3 regions of the Lysinibacillus sp. G01H genome follow, and region 3 is predicted to be linked to each of the others. Evidence: riboswitches for the same ligand, from Rfam matches in the RefSeq annotation. Region 3 holds a riboswitch; each other region holds the start of a gene.

Region 1 (4,217 bases), 1.7 Mb from region 3:
GGGAAATAAGTAAAGTCTACAGAAGAGATGATTTTTCCGCTATACTCATATTTTCCTAATAACAACTGAAAAAATGTTGTTTTACCTCGTCCGTTTCTACCGATAAATCCAAGTTTCCAATCCGTATCGATTTGAAAGTTGACATTCTCAAAAATATTGTCAAAGCTGCTTGGATAAGAAAAAGTTAAGTTTTGTACTTGTATCATGGACATGATAATTCCTCCTTTGTATTACAACAGTTTACTTTTCATACAAAGTCGGTCTATCCATCTATGTTTTATTTCTCCGTATAAGCAGATGGATATTAACGACTTATACGGAGTGTTACATGCGTCACAATAGTTTCTGAATCGCTCATATTTTCCCTCTCCTTTATGGGTAAATGAAAGGTGCAAAATCAACTATGAAAGCAAGAAAAAATCCCTCCAATTGTGCATTGGAAGGATTAGTCTTTCACTGAATAAATACAATTTGCCATTTGTGTCATGACAAATACAATGCAAACTGATTGTTAAAAATGGATAGACTAACCCTATATTTTGTGTTTGAAATCATTCAATTCAAATGAAAATATAGTTTAGTTCTTCATTGTCCATTCATCAGTCCTCTCATAATTGTCTTTTTATAGTAACAAATTTTTTTACAGAATACAATGTAACCTTATTTTCAATTCTAAACTGTCATTATCTAACTGATGCCGCTAGCTACAAGTAGAAATAGAAAAGACATACATAGAGTAAAGTTGAAATTGCTTAGGACAAGCAATACAGCAATGATTAATTAACATTTTTAATTTAATAATTAATTTTATTTATTTTATAATTAAAAAAAATCAATTTTTATTATTTACATATTTAATTTCTTTGTTATATAATCAACTTAACTTAAAGGAAGGAGTTCACTATGGCTTATCAAGTAATCACAAATTGCCCTGTCTGTAGTAGAACATTAAAAATTACGAAGTTACAGTGTTCTCATTGTCACACGACCATTGAAAATGAATTTGAATTGTCGAAGCTAGCATCCTTATCACAGGATCAGCTTCATTTTGTGGAAGTATTTTTAACCTGCCGAGGAAACATTAAAGAGGTTGAAAAGGAACTGGGGGTTTCGTATCCAACAGTTCGAGGCAAGCTAAACGACATTATTTCATTCCTTGGCTATGCTCAAAAAAAGAAAAATGAAGTAGACGAGAAAAAAATTGTAAGCATGCTGGAAAATGGCGAAATCACAACAGATGAAGCGATAAAGCTCTTAAAAGACGAATAGGGAGGAACGGACCATGAAAGAGGAAATCACAAAAGTGTTAACCATGATTCAAGAGGGAAAAATTGATGCGGATAAAGGATCAGAGCTGATTCAAGTGCTACAACAGAAAGAAGAATCAGAGAACAAATTTGTGGAAAAAACAAAGTATTTAGAAAAAACATTAAAGGTTCGTGTTGTATCCACCGAAAATGATAATGTTACGGTAAACTTGCCGATTAAACTTGTCAAAGCCGTACTTATGGCAGGACACAGCATCGCTGCGAGTATTCCACAATCAGAAAAATACGTAAAAGATATCGACATCAATCTTCTTCTTGAAGCAATCGAAAATGAATTAGACGGACAAATTGTAGATATAAAATCAGCAAACGGGGATTCCGTTGCAGTCTTCATTGAGTAGAGGCGACGAATGATGCATGTAAAAGTGAAAGCAAAAGATGTTCGCTTTACAGTCCCAGTTCCCTATACCGTGCTAACCATTGTCCTCTCCATTTTAACTTCTAAATGGATTCAGCAACAAGCCAATAAGTGGACAAAGGCATACTTCGATCGAAAGAACATAGACTTTACCTTTCCGCTCATCGACAAAGAAATGCTAAAGCCGATTATCAAGGAACTACAAAATTATAAGGGACTCGTGCTAGTCGATGTCAAAGCTCAGGATGGGACTGAGGTTAAGATTAGACTATAATCCCAAAGATAGAATGGTTAGAGCATGTTATGATAAAAGCATGCTCTTTTTTAATGAGTGTCATTTGAAACGTGTAAGAGATGATAATTATTTCAGGATTTACATATAGAAGCTACTATTTTTCAATGGTACTTAAAATAGAACATTTCTTTCAGAATTCTAGATACATTTTGATAGATAAAGATGTTCATCGTTTAAAATAGATTTTTGATTTGGGTATAAATGATTAGTGGTAATCTACTTGGAACTACATAATTAAAAATACTGAATAATCCAAAAATAAAGAAGTTTAGAATCTTGATTTACTTTTCATTTGAAGGATGGTACACTTAAAACTATTGAACAACAACTATATATTGTGTTCGTTTTACAAAGGTACTACTATATGTAGTTTAAAAGGGAAGTTCGGTACAATTCCGACGCTGTCCCCGCAACTGTGAAGCTGACGATGATTGCAACCACTGTGCATTTGCATGGGAAGGGAATCAGAGAATGAAGCAAAGCCAGGAGACCTGCCTTTATAAAACAAATTTATCATTTCTTCGGGGATTAAGAGATGGGAACGTCAGTATTTTTGGTATGTTAACGTTTCCATTTAGCCTATCTCTCTAGAGGAGATAGGCTTTTTATTTTATGAAAAGAGGGATTTCTATGAAACTTTATACGAAAACAATTTGTCCAAAATGCCTATGGGTAAAATCTGAACTACAACGTGCAGGACTTGAAGCTGAAATTGTTAACATCGATCATGATGAACAGGCAAAGCAAACGATTATTGACGCAGGTTTTTTAAGTGTGCCTGTTTTAGAGATGAATGAAACTTTTATAGGAGATGTTCAGGAAATTGTTTCTCAAATTGAGTTGATTGCTCTATGATCGTTTACGCGAGTCGTACAGGTAATGTCCGAAATGTTGTATCCAAATTAAAGGCAGAATGTATCGAGCTCTCGGAGGAATTGCGATTGAACAAGCCCTATCTTTTAATTACCTACACAGATGGTTTAGGTGACATTCCAGCAAAGGTACAACGTTTCTTAGAAAAAAACAGGGATTTTTGTAAAGGAGTAGTTGCCAGTGGCAATAGTAATTTCGGCCATCATGTATTTGGCGCTGCTGGTGAGAAAATCGCCGCTACCTATCATGTACCCTTAGTAAGGAAATTAGATTTACGAGGTAATCAAACGGATTACGAAGCAATACAAACGTTTTATGAAACGAGGGTAATGAGATGAAAACCTATTTAAAGCTTAATAATGACGTACTGAATCGTTATAGTACAACTGGATTACTTGAGTTAGAAAAGGACCGCGAAGCTACGCGCCGCTACTTTTTAGAGTATGTTAACGTACGTTTGCGTTATTTTATAGATATTGAGGAAAAAATCCGCTATTTAGTTGATGAGGGCTACTATGAGAAAGCATTTATCGATATGTACGAGATGGAATTTATTAAGAAGCTGTACAAGAAAGCCTATGATTATAATTTCCGCTTCCCATCCTTTATGAGCGCAAGCAAATTTTATGATAGCTATGCTATGAAAAGTCGTGACGGGGAAGAGATCTTAGAAAAGTATGAGGATCGTATTGTCATTATTGCTTTGTATTTGGCGCAAGGAAACACAACTCTAGCAGAACGCTCTGTCGAAGCAATGATGGAAGCCTACCAGCCAGCGACACCAACTGCTTTAAATAGTGGTAAGAAAGCACGTGGTGAATTAGTCAGCTGCTTTAAGTTATCAATGGATGACTCCATGAATAGTATTGCCGAAAATATTGGCTATTGTTTAGAGCTATCACGCCTTGGTGGTGGAGTTGGGGTCAACTTAACAGATTTACGTCCTTTAGGTGATCCAATTAAAGAAATATTAAATCGTGCAAGTGGTGTCATCCCAGTAGCGAAACTGTTAGAAAATTCTTTCAGTTATTCGAATCAGTTAGGGCAACGAAATGGCTCAGGTGTTGTCTATCTAAATATTTTCCATGCAGACATAGAAAATTTCATATCATCAAAAAAACCAAATGCTGATGATAAAATTCGCCTCGCAACCCTTTCAACAGGGATTATTATACCTAGTATTTTCTTCGAACTGATGAAACGTGATAAGGATATCGTCTTGTTTAGCCCATACGATATTTTTAAAGAATACGGTAAACGTATGTCTGAGCTTTCCATTTCAGACATGTACTACGAGCTACTTGATAACCCAAAAATTCGTAAAATTAAACGTTTAAATGCACGGAAGCTTTATACAGAGGTG
Region 2 (4,217 bases), 2.3 Mb from region 3:
AAGTAGTTAGAATTAAAAAGTATAAACAACTAATGCTGCCAAGGACAATAAAGAACAGCTGTTGCGCTGATAACACACTTGCGTTCCCAATAAAAACAGTCCAATTCCTCCATGTAAACGACCAAATATGGGCAGGGAGTGTATTCGTTGATGATGTAAAAGAAAGTAAAATAGATACAAGACTTGTTAATAAGAAAAAGCCAGGTAGCAATAATAGTTTGCCATAGTATGTAAGCGGAATTTTGGCACCTAAAATGATAAAAGCACTCATTACAAAAAATGTAATGAGTGAAAGTCGTTCATCTCTCATGATGAGCGTTATGAGAAGTAATCCAAGTGAAAATATCATTTTTTCTAGCGGATGAACGGCCGCTAGCTTATTCAGATAGGCATACTTATCAATGAGTAACATAATGGTTAACCTTCTTTGTGTTTGCCACGCATATAGCCGATGAAGTAGCCAATAAAGCCAGCACCTATAGCTGCCTGTAGCACGAATAATAAGCTTTCGATTTCACCACTTGGTGGCTCCCATAGACTTTCAAACCATGGCTCATATTCCGCATTGATTTCACCAATAGCTGCTTCTGCTTCTCCATCAGCACCACCAAATTCAGCACCTTTTTGTATGAACAAGGGAATGATGGCTAATAACACAACAATTGCTAATAACAATAAATTTTTTTTCATCTGTTAATGTGCCTCCTTTGTTGAGAAAACACGTAAAGTTTTTAGTTCGCTAATATTGTATTTTTTTAAGAAATTCATCACTATGACCGTTAAAATTCCTTCACTCACTGCTAAAGGAATTTGAGTTAAGGCAAAAATACCTGCAAACTTTGTAAAGGATGCCATAAAGCCTCCAACCTCTGAAGGAAAGGCTAGTGCTAGTTGTACAGAAGTCACAATGTATGTACCTAAATCACCAAGCATAGCTGCAAAGAATACGGCTAGTGAAAATGACAAGCCTACTTTTTGAGCACCTTTAAAGACAAAGTAAGCAATAAAAGGACCAACAATAGCCATAGAAAAGGCATTAGCCCCTAAAGTTGTAATTCCTCCATGAGCTAATAATAAAGATTGAAATAATAAAACGATTGTTCCAATTACACTCATTGCTAGAGGGCCAAAGAGTACTGTCCCAAGTCCTACACCAGTTGGGTGAGAGCAGCTACCTGTAACAGAAGGGATTTTTAAGGCGGATAGCACAAAGGCAAAGGCTCCTGAAAGCCCCAAAAGCATTTTTGTTTCAGGATTTTCATCAACGGTTTTTCGAATAGAACGCAATCCTAGAATGATAAATGGAATAGAGATGACCCACCAAAAAATAGCCCATTCGATTGGTAAAAAACCTTCCATGATATGCATGGCAAAGGCACGTTTTGGCACGATTAAAAAGGCCAGTAAAAAATAACTAAGTTTCCACCATGAAAATTTCAAAAAGCTTTCCTCCTAACTAATTAGTAGATTTTTAGAAGATTGCGTGCGTAATTAAAAAAAGCACTTCTCCACTGGTGGAAAAGTGCATAGCTAAAAAAGCAAATAACATTCTCATCTGCTAAGCCGCACACCTATCCTCGTAGGCTGAAACGATCACTTATTTTTCGGCAGGTCTCCTGGCTCTAGTTCAATGCTTTATAGGTCTTCCCATCCGTTGGACAGTGACATATTCTATAAAGCTCCCTATTACAGTGGCGGGACCGCGCCGGACTCAAACCGGCTTCCCTTTTAAGCAAAATGACAAGCACTTTGCACCGAAAAACATTCAAATTGTGAGATTTCACGACAAAGTGTAACATGAATTTCCATAAATATGCTATACCTTTTATAAATTTTTATAATTAAAGGTCAATGGCGAATATTCTGATAACGATTTATGGGCAAATTATATAGATTGTATAAATTTCATACCTAGTTCCATTCAAAATTGATAAATTTGTCATAAATTTTTAAAGAAATATTGAAATTTTAAAAAAATAAGATATGATAAAGACAGTTTTCTATTTAAAATTCTAATAAAAATTTCATATAAAACGTCAATAAGTGCTCGAATAGCTCGAGATAATAGGGAAATTGGTGAAAATCCAATACAGCCCCCGCTACTGTAATAGCTGATGAAATCGCAAAGCCACTGGTGCAAACTTGGGAAGGTGCGATAGTAAAATGAAGCTTAAGTCAGGAAACCTGCTTATTTGATTGTGCATGCAAACTTTTCGGAGGGAGAAGTTGAAGCGAAAGCGAGTACCTGTATTTCATGCTATTCGTTTTTATTTGGCTTCTACAAAACCTTTACTCTTCGTTATAGAGTAAAGGTTTTTCTTTTTCCAAAAAGCAAATGAGGGGAGACAGAAGATGACAACTTGGAATTTAGAGGGGATGAAAACACATCTCTTTATTTGCAATGGCAGTAGCTGCATGAAAAAGGATGGGGAGGAAATTACCTTAGCCATTCGAGATGAGATACAGCGGCAAGCACTCGATCAAGAAATACATACGACAAGAACGCGCTGTAATGGACGATGCAAGGATGCTTGTGTGGTAATTGCCTACCCCCAAGGAAACTGGTATCGTGTGCCATCAACAGAGCATGCTAGAACACTAGTACAAGATTTATATCATGAATCCTTATACAACGAACATGTCTTTACACTTCATGAAGGTACATTACAGCGTACTGCTCAAACAACTGCCATTAAAGGGATCGAAAAGGTGAAAGAGGGGTAACAACATGGCGCAAAAAGGAAAAATTTTCGTAGTAGGCTTTGGACCTGGAGATTTTAAGCATATTACGACACGTGCAGTAGAGGCATTACAACAAAGTGATATGATTATAGGCTACAAAACCTATGTAGAGCTGATTCAAGATTTAGTAAGTGCAAAATCGATTGTTAGTACAGGCATGACAGAAGAAGTGTCGCGTGCACAGGAAGCCGTTCGTCAAGCAGAAGCAGGGAGCATCGTCTCGGTGATTTCGAGTGGTGATGCAGGCGTCTATGGTATGGCGGGATTAGTATATGAGGTGTTAATTGAGCTAGGCTGGACAGAAGCAACAGGAATTGAAGTAGAAATTGTTCCTGGGATTTCTGCGATTAATTCATGCGCTAGCATACTTGGTGCACCCATTATGCACGATGCTTGTACAATCAGCTTGAGTGACCATCTAACACCTTGGAATTTAATTGCAAAGCGTGTCGAGGCAGCTGCAATGGCAGACTTTGTCATTGCTTTATACAATCCTAAAAGTGGTCGTCGAACAAGACAAATTGTCGAGGCTCAGCGAATTCTCTTAGAATATCGTTCGCCAGACACACCAGTAGGGCTGGTGAAAAGTGCCTATCGAGAACGTCAAGAAGTGACCATGACAACACTAGCAGAAATGCTAGAACATGATATTGGTATGCTGACAACAGTTATTATCGGGAATTCATCAACATTTTTCTATGACAATAAGATGATCACGCCACGCGGTTACCAACGTAAATATACCCTAGGTGAAGAAAAACAGCCATTACGTCCTCATCAACGTTTACGCGAAGAAAATGAACCTTGGGCAATGAACCAAGAGACAGGAACAGCGCGAAATGACTTTACGGCTGACCCTAATGCGGGACGATTTAACAAACCCAGTATAGCCGCTACGTCAAAGCCGAAAAAAACAGCTCTTGAAATGGCTACAGCGGCACTCGCAATGGTAAAAGGGACAAGCGCAGTCAAAGTAACACCGAAGCTTGTACAGCAAAAAATAGAATCTATATTTGAACTAGCAGTAAGCCCTGGAGTAGCCAATAAATTTTTTACTCCCCAGCAAATGATGACGTTAGCAGAGGTTGTTGGGGAGGAGGGGACGATGGAATACACACCAGATCATCAAATTCATTTGAAAATACCAACGACTGCCCCTGAACAGATCACAGAGAAATTACAGGAAGTAGGATTTTTATTAACCCCGATTGGTGATGTGCTATCACTGAAGGCTTGTGATTTTTGCTACGGTGAAAAGGCTGATTCGATACCATATGCAGAGGAATTACAAGAAAAACTAGGCGGTATGTCCTTACCGAAGACATTAAATATCGGCTTTAATGGCTGTGGTATGGCATGTTATCGGGCTGTATTTGATGATATTGGCATCGTCTACCGCAAAAGTAAATTTGATGTCTTTATTGGAGCAAAACCAGTCGGTCGTACGGCTCACGCAGCACAGCCTGTTGTAGAAG
Region 3 (4,217 bases):
CAAGCATATTCCGCAGCTAGGTCACAAGGGGAATTATGTTTATAGCTTTGCACAAGGTTATTTGCTATCACATGCAGAGCCAGGATTTTATTGTCCTGTAACATTGACGATGGCTACTGCCTATCTATTAGATCATTATGCAGATGAAGAGGTAAAGCAACGTTTTTTACCACATGTTTGTGCAACAGGTGACACAGATTTATATGAAGGTGCGACCTTTTTAACAGAACGTCAAGGAGGCTCTGACGTCGGTGCAAATGTGGTGGAGGCGAGAAAGGATGGCACTGCGTATCGTCTATATGGTGAAAAATACTTTGCATCCAATGCGGGCATGTGTGGTGTAGCGATGGTATTGGCACGAATAGAAGGGGCGCCAGCAGGTTCCAAAGGCTTAACGTTGTTTGCAGTTCCTTGGCGTAAAGAAGATGGTACAACAAATCATCTACGTATTCGTCGATTGAAAGATAAATTAGGCGTTCGGGCAGTTCCCTCTGGTGAGGTAGAATTTGATGGTGCACTTGCCTATGTTGTAGGGGAGCAAAATAAAGGGATTTATTATATGCTAGAAGCACTAAATCTCTCAAGAATTTGTAATGCAGTCGCTTCTATTGGTATTATGCGTCGTGGCTTCTTAGAGGCAAAACATTATGTAAGCAATCGACATGCATTTGGCAAGCCCTTAACACAATACCCTATGATTCAGGATACTTTAGGGAAATTTGCAGCTAAGTTGCACGTGGAAGTAGCGACAGTTTTTGATCTTATTCAATTATACGATAAAGTGACAAGTGGACAGGGAACACAGCAAGACCTTATTATGAATCGTTTATATATTGCCATTATGAAAAAGGAAACGGCAGAGCAAGCTGTTCACTATGCTAGTGAGGCAATTGAATTACACGGGGGTAATGGCTATATAGAAGACTTTGTAACGCCCCGCTTATTAAGAGACGCGCAAGTGTTGACGGTGTGGGAGGGGACGGCTAATATTTTGGCCTTAGAACTCATTCGTTTAGTGGATAAGTTTCATGCACATGAACTGTTTGTCTGTGAGATGGAGGAACGATTAGAGAAATTAGCTGACAGCTCACTAGTACAAATCGTTAAAGAACAATTGGCGAATATTTCTATAAAACTGCAAATTTTTAGCGCTTTAGACGAGGCAACGAAAACTTTTGAAGCAAAAGGTATGGCTGAAAAAATGGCTCACCTTTATGAAAGTGTCATTGCGGTTGAGTGGGCACATAAATTTGGTGGAAAATATGAAAAACTAGCGGACGTTTATTTAGAACAGACATGGTCATTAAGAGAAATGGGTGCTCAAATGAAAACAGTCCAATACTTTTCTGAAATTGTATAATGGCCGGGGAGTCGTCTTGAATGGAGGCGACTTCTTTCATTTTCATGTATAATGAAATCAACTGAATATTATAAAGGTTCTTTACTTAAGTAAAGTGAAAAGGGAAATCGGTGTAATTCCGATGCGGTCCCGCCACTGTAAGTGTGAGTTTTTTCAAATGATGCCACTGAAGATTTCGGGAAGGCTTGAAAAATCGCAAGTAGCACTAGCCAGGAGACCTGCCTTTATAACGACATGACAACCTACGAGGATAGGGTGGTGGATTTTGTATCAGTTTTTTGGTGCGATTTTGCCCCCTCATCGTTCAAAGATGAGGGGTTTTATTTTGATGCAAAATAAAGCGAAATGTCGCATGGACCAACGAAGGAGGATTCACATGAAGAAATTTTGGAAAATAGGATTATCAGCATTTTTAGCAGTAGGCTTGCTAGCTGCTTGTGGGCAGGAAGCAAAAGATAACAAGTCATCTAACGAGCAGCAAACACAGCAAGAAACAGCACAGGTGGATGAAGCAACATTCCCAATGACGATAACAGATGCCCTTGGTAAGGACATTACACTTGAAGCACCTCCTGAGAAAATTGTTTCACTTATTCCGAGTAATACTGAAATCCTTTTTGGACTAGGTTTAAATGATGAAATAGTTGGTGTTACTGACAACGACGATTATCCGCCAGAGGCAGCTGAGAAGGATAAGGTTGGCGGTATGGAGTACGATATTGAAAAAATTATTGCCTTAAAACCAGATATCGTTTTTTCACACGAATCTAGCATGTCTCTTTCAGAAGAGGCTATTGCACAGCTTGAATCAGCAGGTTTGAAAGTTTTTGTAGTAAGAAATGCACAAGACTTTAATGAAACATATACAACAATTGAGCAACTTGGACGTGCTACAGGGAAATTACCAGAGGCAGAAAAAATTGTTGCTAATATGAAGGCGAAAGTAGAAGAAGTTTTGTCTAAAGTCAAGGATGTTGAACCCAAAAAAGTGTTAGTTGAAGCATCAGATGAGCCAGATATTTATACATCTGGCAATGGTACGTTTATGAACGCGATGCTTGAAATGATCAATGCAGAGAATGTAGCTGTAGATGGCGATAATTGGTATAAAATTGATGCAGAACAAATTATCGCAAAAAATCCAGATGTCATCGTGGTGACATATCATTATGTACCAGATATTTTAACGAAAATACCAAAACGGGCGGGCTTTGATACGATTAATGCCGTAAAAAATAATGCGATTGTGCAGGTAGATGAAAGTACAACAAGTCGTCAAGGGCCACGTTTAGCAGAAGGTCTAGAAGAATTAGCAAAAGCAATCTATCCTGAGGTATTTAAGTGAAAAAAATAGCACTAGCCTATACACTAACATGTACGCTTCTTCTTATTAGCATCTGGTGTGGCGTAGCGATAGGCTCAGTTCATATTCCATTAGAAGTATTATGGAATAAGGCGGTTGATGAAACAGCCGCCAATATTTTTTGGAAAATTCGTTTGCCTCGCGTGTTATTAGCGGGACTAGTAGGCGCATCTCTAGCTATTGCTGGAGCAGCATTCCAAGGTTTATTAAAAAATCCATTAGCAGATCCATATACACTAGGGGTTTCATCAGGGGCATCTGTTGGTGCTGTTTTAACGATCTTTTTTAGTATTTCTATACCTGTTGTCGGTTTGTATGCGCTGCCAACCTTCAGTATGATTGGTGCTATCATCACGATGGTAGTTGTTATGAGCTTTGCTAGACTCGTAGACCGCTCATTGAAAATGGAAACGTTGATATTAACAGGTGTTATTTTTAGTTCATTTTTAGGTTCCCTTATTTCATTAATGATTGCCTTATCTGGTGAAGAATTACGTCAGGTAATAGGCTGGCTACTTGGTTCTGTTTCGATGCGTGGTTGGCCATATGTCCAAATGATCATTCCATTTGTGATTGTAGGTTCAATTATGCTATGGACACAAAGAAGAGAACTAAATGTTTTGTTGTATGGTGAAGAACGGGCAAAACATTTAGGTGTTAATGTGAAGCGCAGTAAATATTTGATATTAGCAGGTGGCTCCATGCTCACTGGAGCGGCTGTAGCGGTTTCTGGCACAATTGGCTTTGTAGGATTAGTGGTGCCGCATATGACAAGGATGATTTGGGGTTCTGATCATCGCCATTTATTACCATTATCTTTTTTCAATGGTGCAACATTACTCATTATTTGCGACCTAGTAGCACGAACAATCATTGTGCCAAGAGAGCTACCAATTGGTGTTATTACGGCATTTATTGGAGCTCCTGTTTTCTCCTATATTTTTTATAAGCAGCGAAGAAGTAAGGGGGTACGGGCATGATTATTGTTGAACAGCTATCAGGTGGCTATGAAGATGTACCAATCGTCAAGGACATTAGTTTTACTGTTGAAAAAGGAAAAATTCTTGGTATTCTAGGGCCGAATGGTAGCGGGAAATCTACATTATTAAAAGTAATGAGTGGTATTTTACCAGCTACTGCTGGAACCATTTCGATTGATGGACAAAATATTCTTTCTTATAATGCTCGTGCTTTGGCAAAAAAAATGGCTGTATTACCACAGCTTCATGCAAATGCTTTCTCAAACAGTGTGAGAGAGGCAGTTTCACTGGGGCGCTATCCGCATCAAACAGGCTTTTTCTCGAGTTGGTCTGAACAGGACGAACAGGCTGTACAACATGCTATGCTACAAACAGGTGTAAAGCGATATGAGCATACACCAATGGAATTTTTATCTGGTGGTGAACAACAAAGAGTATTTGTAGCACAAGCCTTAGCTCAAACTGCAGAAATACTATTACTGGATGAACCAACTAATCATTTAGATATTGCCCA

Evidence for each region. Region 3 has a riboswitch for cobalamin ahead of PSR12_RS02790 (ABC transporter substrate-binding protein). Riboswitches for the same ligand answer to the same signal wherever they lie in the genome.
Region 1: it holds a riboswitch for cobalamin, as region 3 does, so the genes downstream of both, PSR12_RS11630 (glutaredoxin family protein) here and PSR12_RS02790 (ABC transporter substrate-binding protein) in region 3, are expected to answer to the same signal.
Region 2: it holds a riboswitch for cobalamin, as region 3 does, so the genes downstream of both, PSR12_RS14560 ((2Fe-2S) ferredoxin domain-containing protein) here and PSR12_RS02790 (ABC transporter substrate-binding protein) in region 3, are expected to answer to the same signal.

The regions. Positions count from the first base shown of each region.
Region 1 covers NZ_CP118397.1:2,300,443-2,304,659, forward strand. Annotated here, with positions in the region: gene PSR12_RS11610 (Lsa family ABC-F type ribosomal protection protein) at 1-212, opposite strand, end outside; gene PSR12_RS11615 (DUF2089 domain-containing protein) at 904-1,269, shown strand; gene PSR12_RS11620 (SHOCT-like domain-containing protein) at 1,283-1,669, shown strand; gene PSR12_RS11625 (hypothetical protein) at 1,679-1,960, shown strand; cobalamin riboswitch at 2,317-2,494, shown strand; gene PSR12_RS11630 (glutaredoxin family protein) at 2,612-2,836, shown strand; gene nrdI (class Ib ribonucleoside-diphosphate reductase assembly flavoprotein NrdI) at 2,833-3,192, shown strand; gene nrdE (class 1b ribonucleoside-diphosphate reductase subunit alpha) at 3,189-4,217, shown strand, end outside.
Region 2 covers NZ_CP118397.1:2,852,041-2,856,257, reverse strand. Annotated here, with positions in the region: gene cbiQ (cobalt ECF transporter T component CbiQ) at 1-412, opposite strand, end outside; gene PSR12_RS14570 (energy-coupling factor ABC transporter substrate-binding protein) at 418-690, opposite strand; gene PSR12_RS14565 (energy-coupling factor ABC transporter permease) at 694-1,440, opposite strand; cobalamin riboswitch at 1,590-1,774, opposite strand; cobalamin riboswitch at 2,025-2,206, shown strand; gene PSR12_RS14560 ((2Fe-2S) ferredoxin domain-containing protein) at 2,353-2,724, shown strand; gene cobJ (precorrin-3B C(17)-methyltransferase) at 2,729-4,217, shown strand, end outside.
Region 3 covers NZ_CP118397.1:560,030-564,246, forward strand. Annotated here, with positions in the region: gene PSR12_RS02785 (acyl-CoA dehydrogenase family protein) at 1-1,360, shown strand, start outside; cobalamin riboswitch at 1,418-1,600, shown strand; gene PSR12_RS02790 (ABC transporter substrate-binding protein) at 1,737-2,705, shown strand; gene PSR12_RS02795 (FecCD family ABC transporter permease) at 2,702-3,703, shown strand; gene PSR12_RS02800 (adenosylcobinamide amidohydrolase) at 3,700-4,217, shown strand, end outside.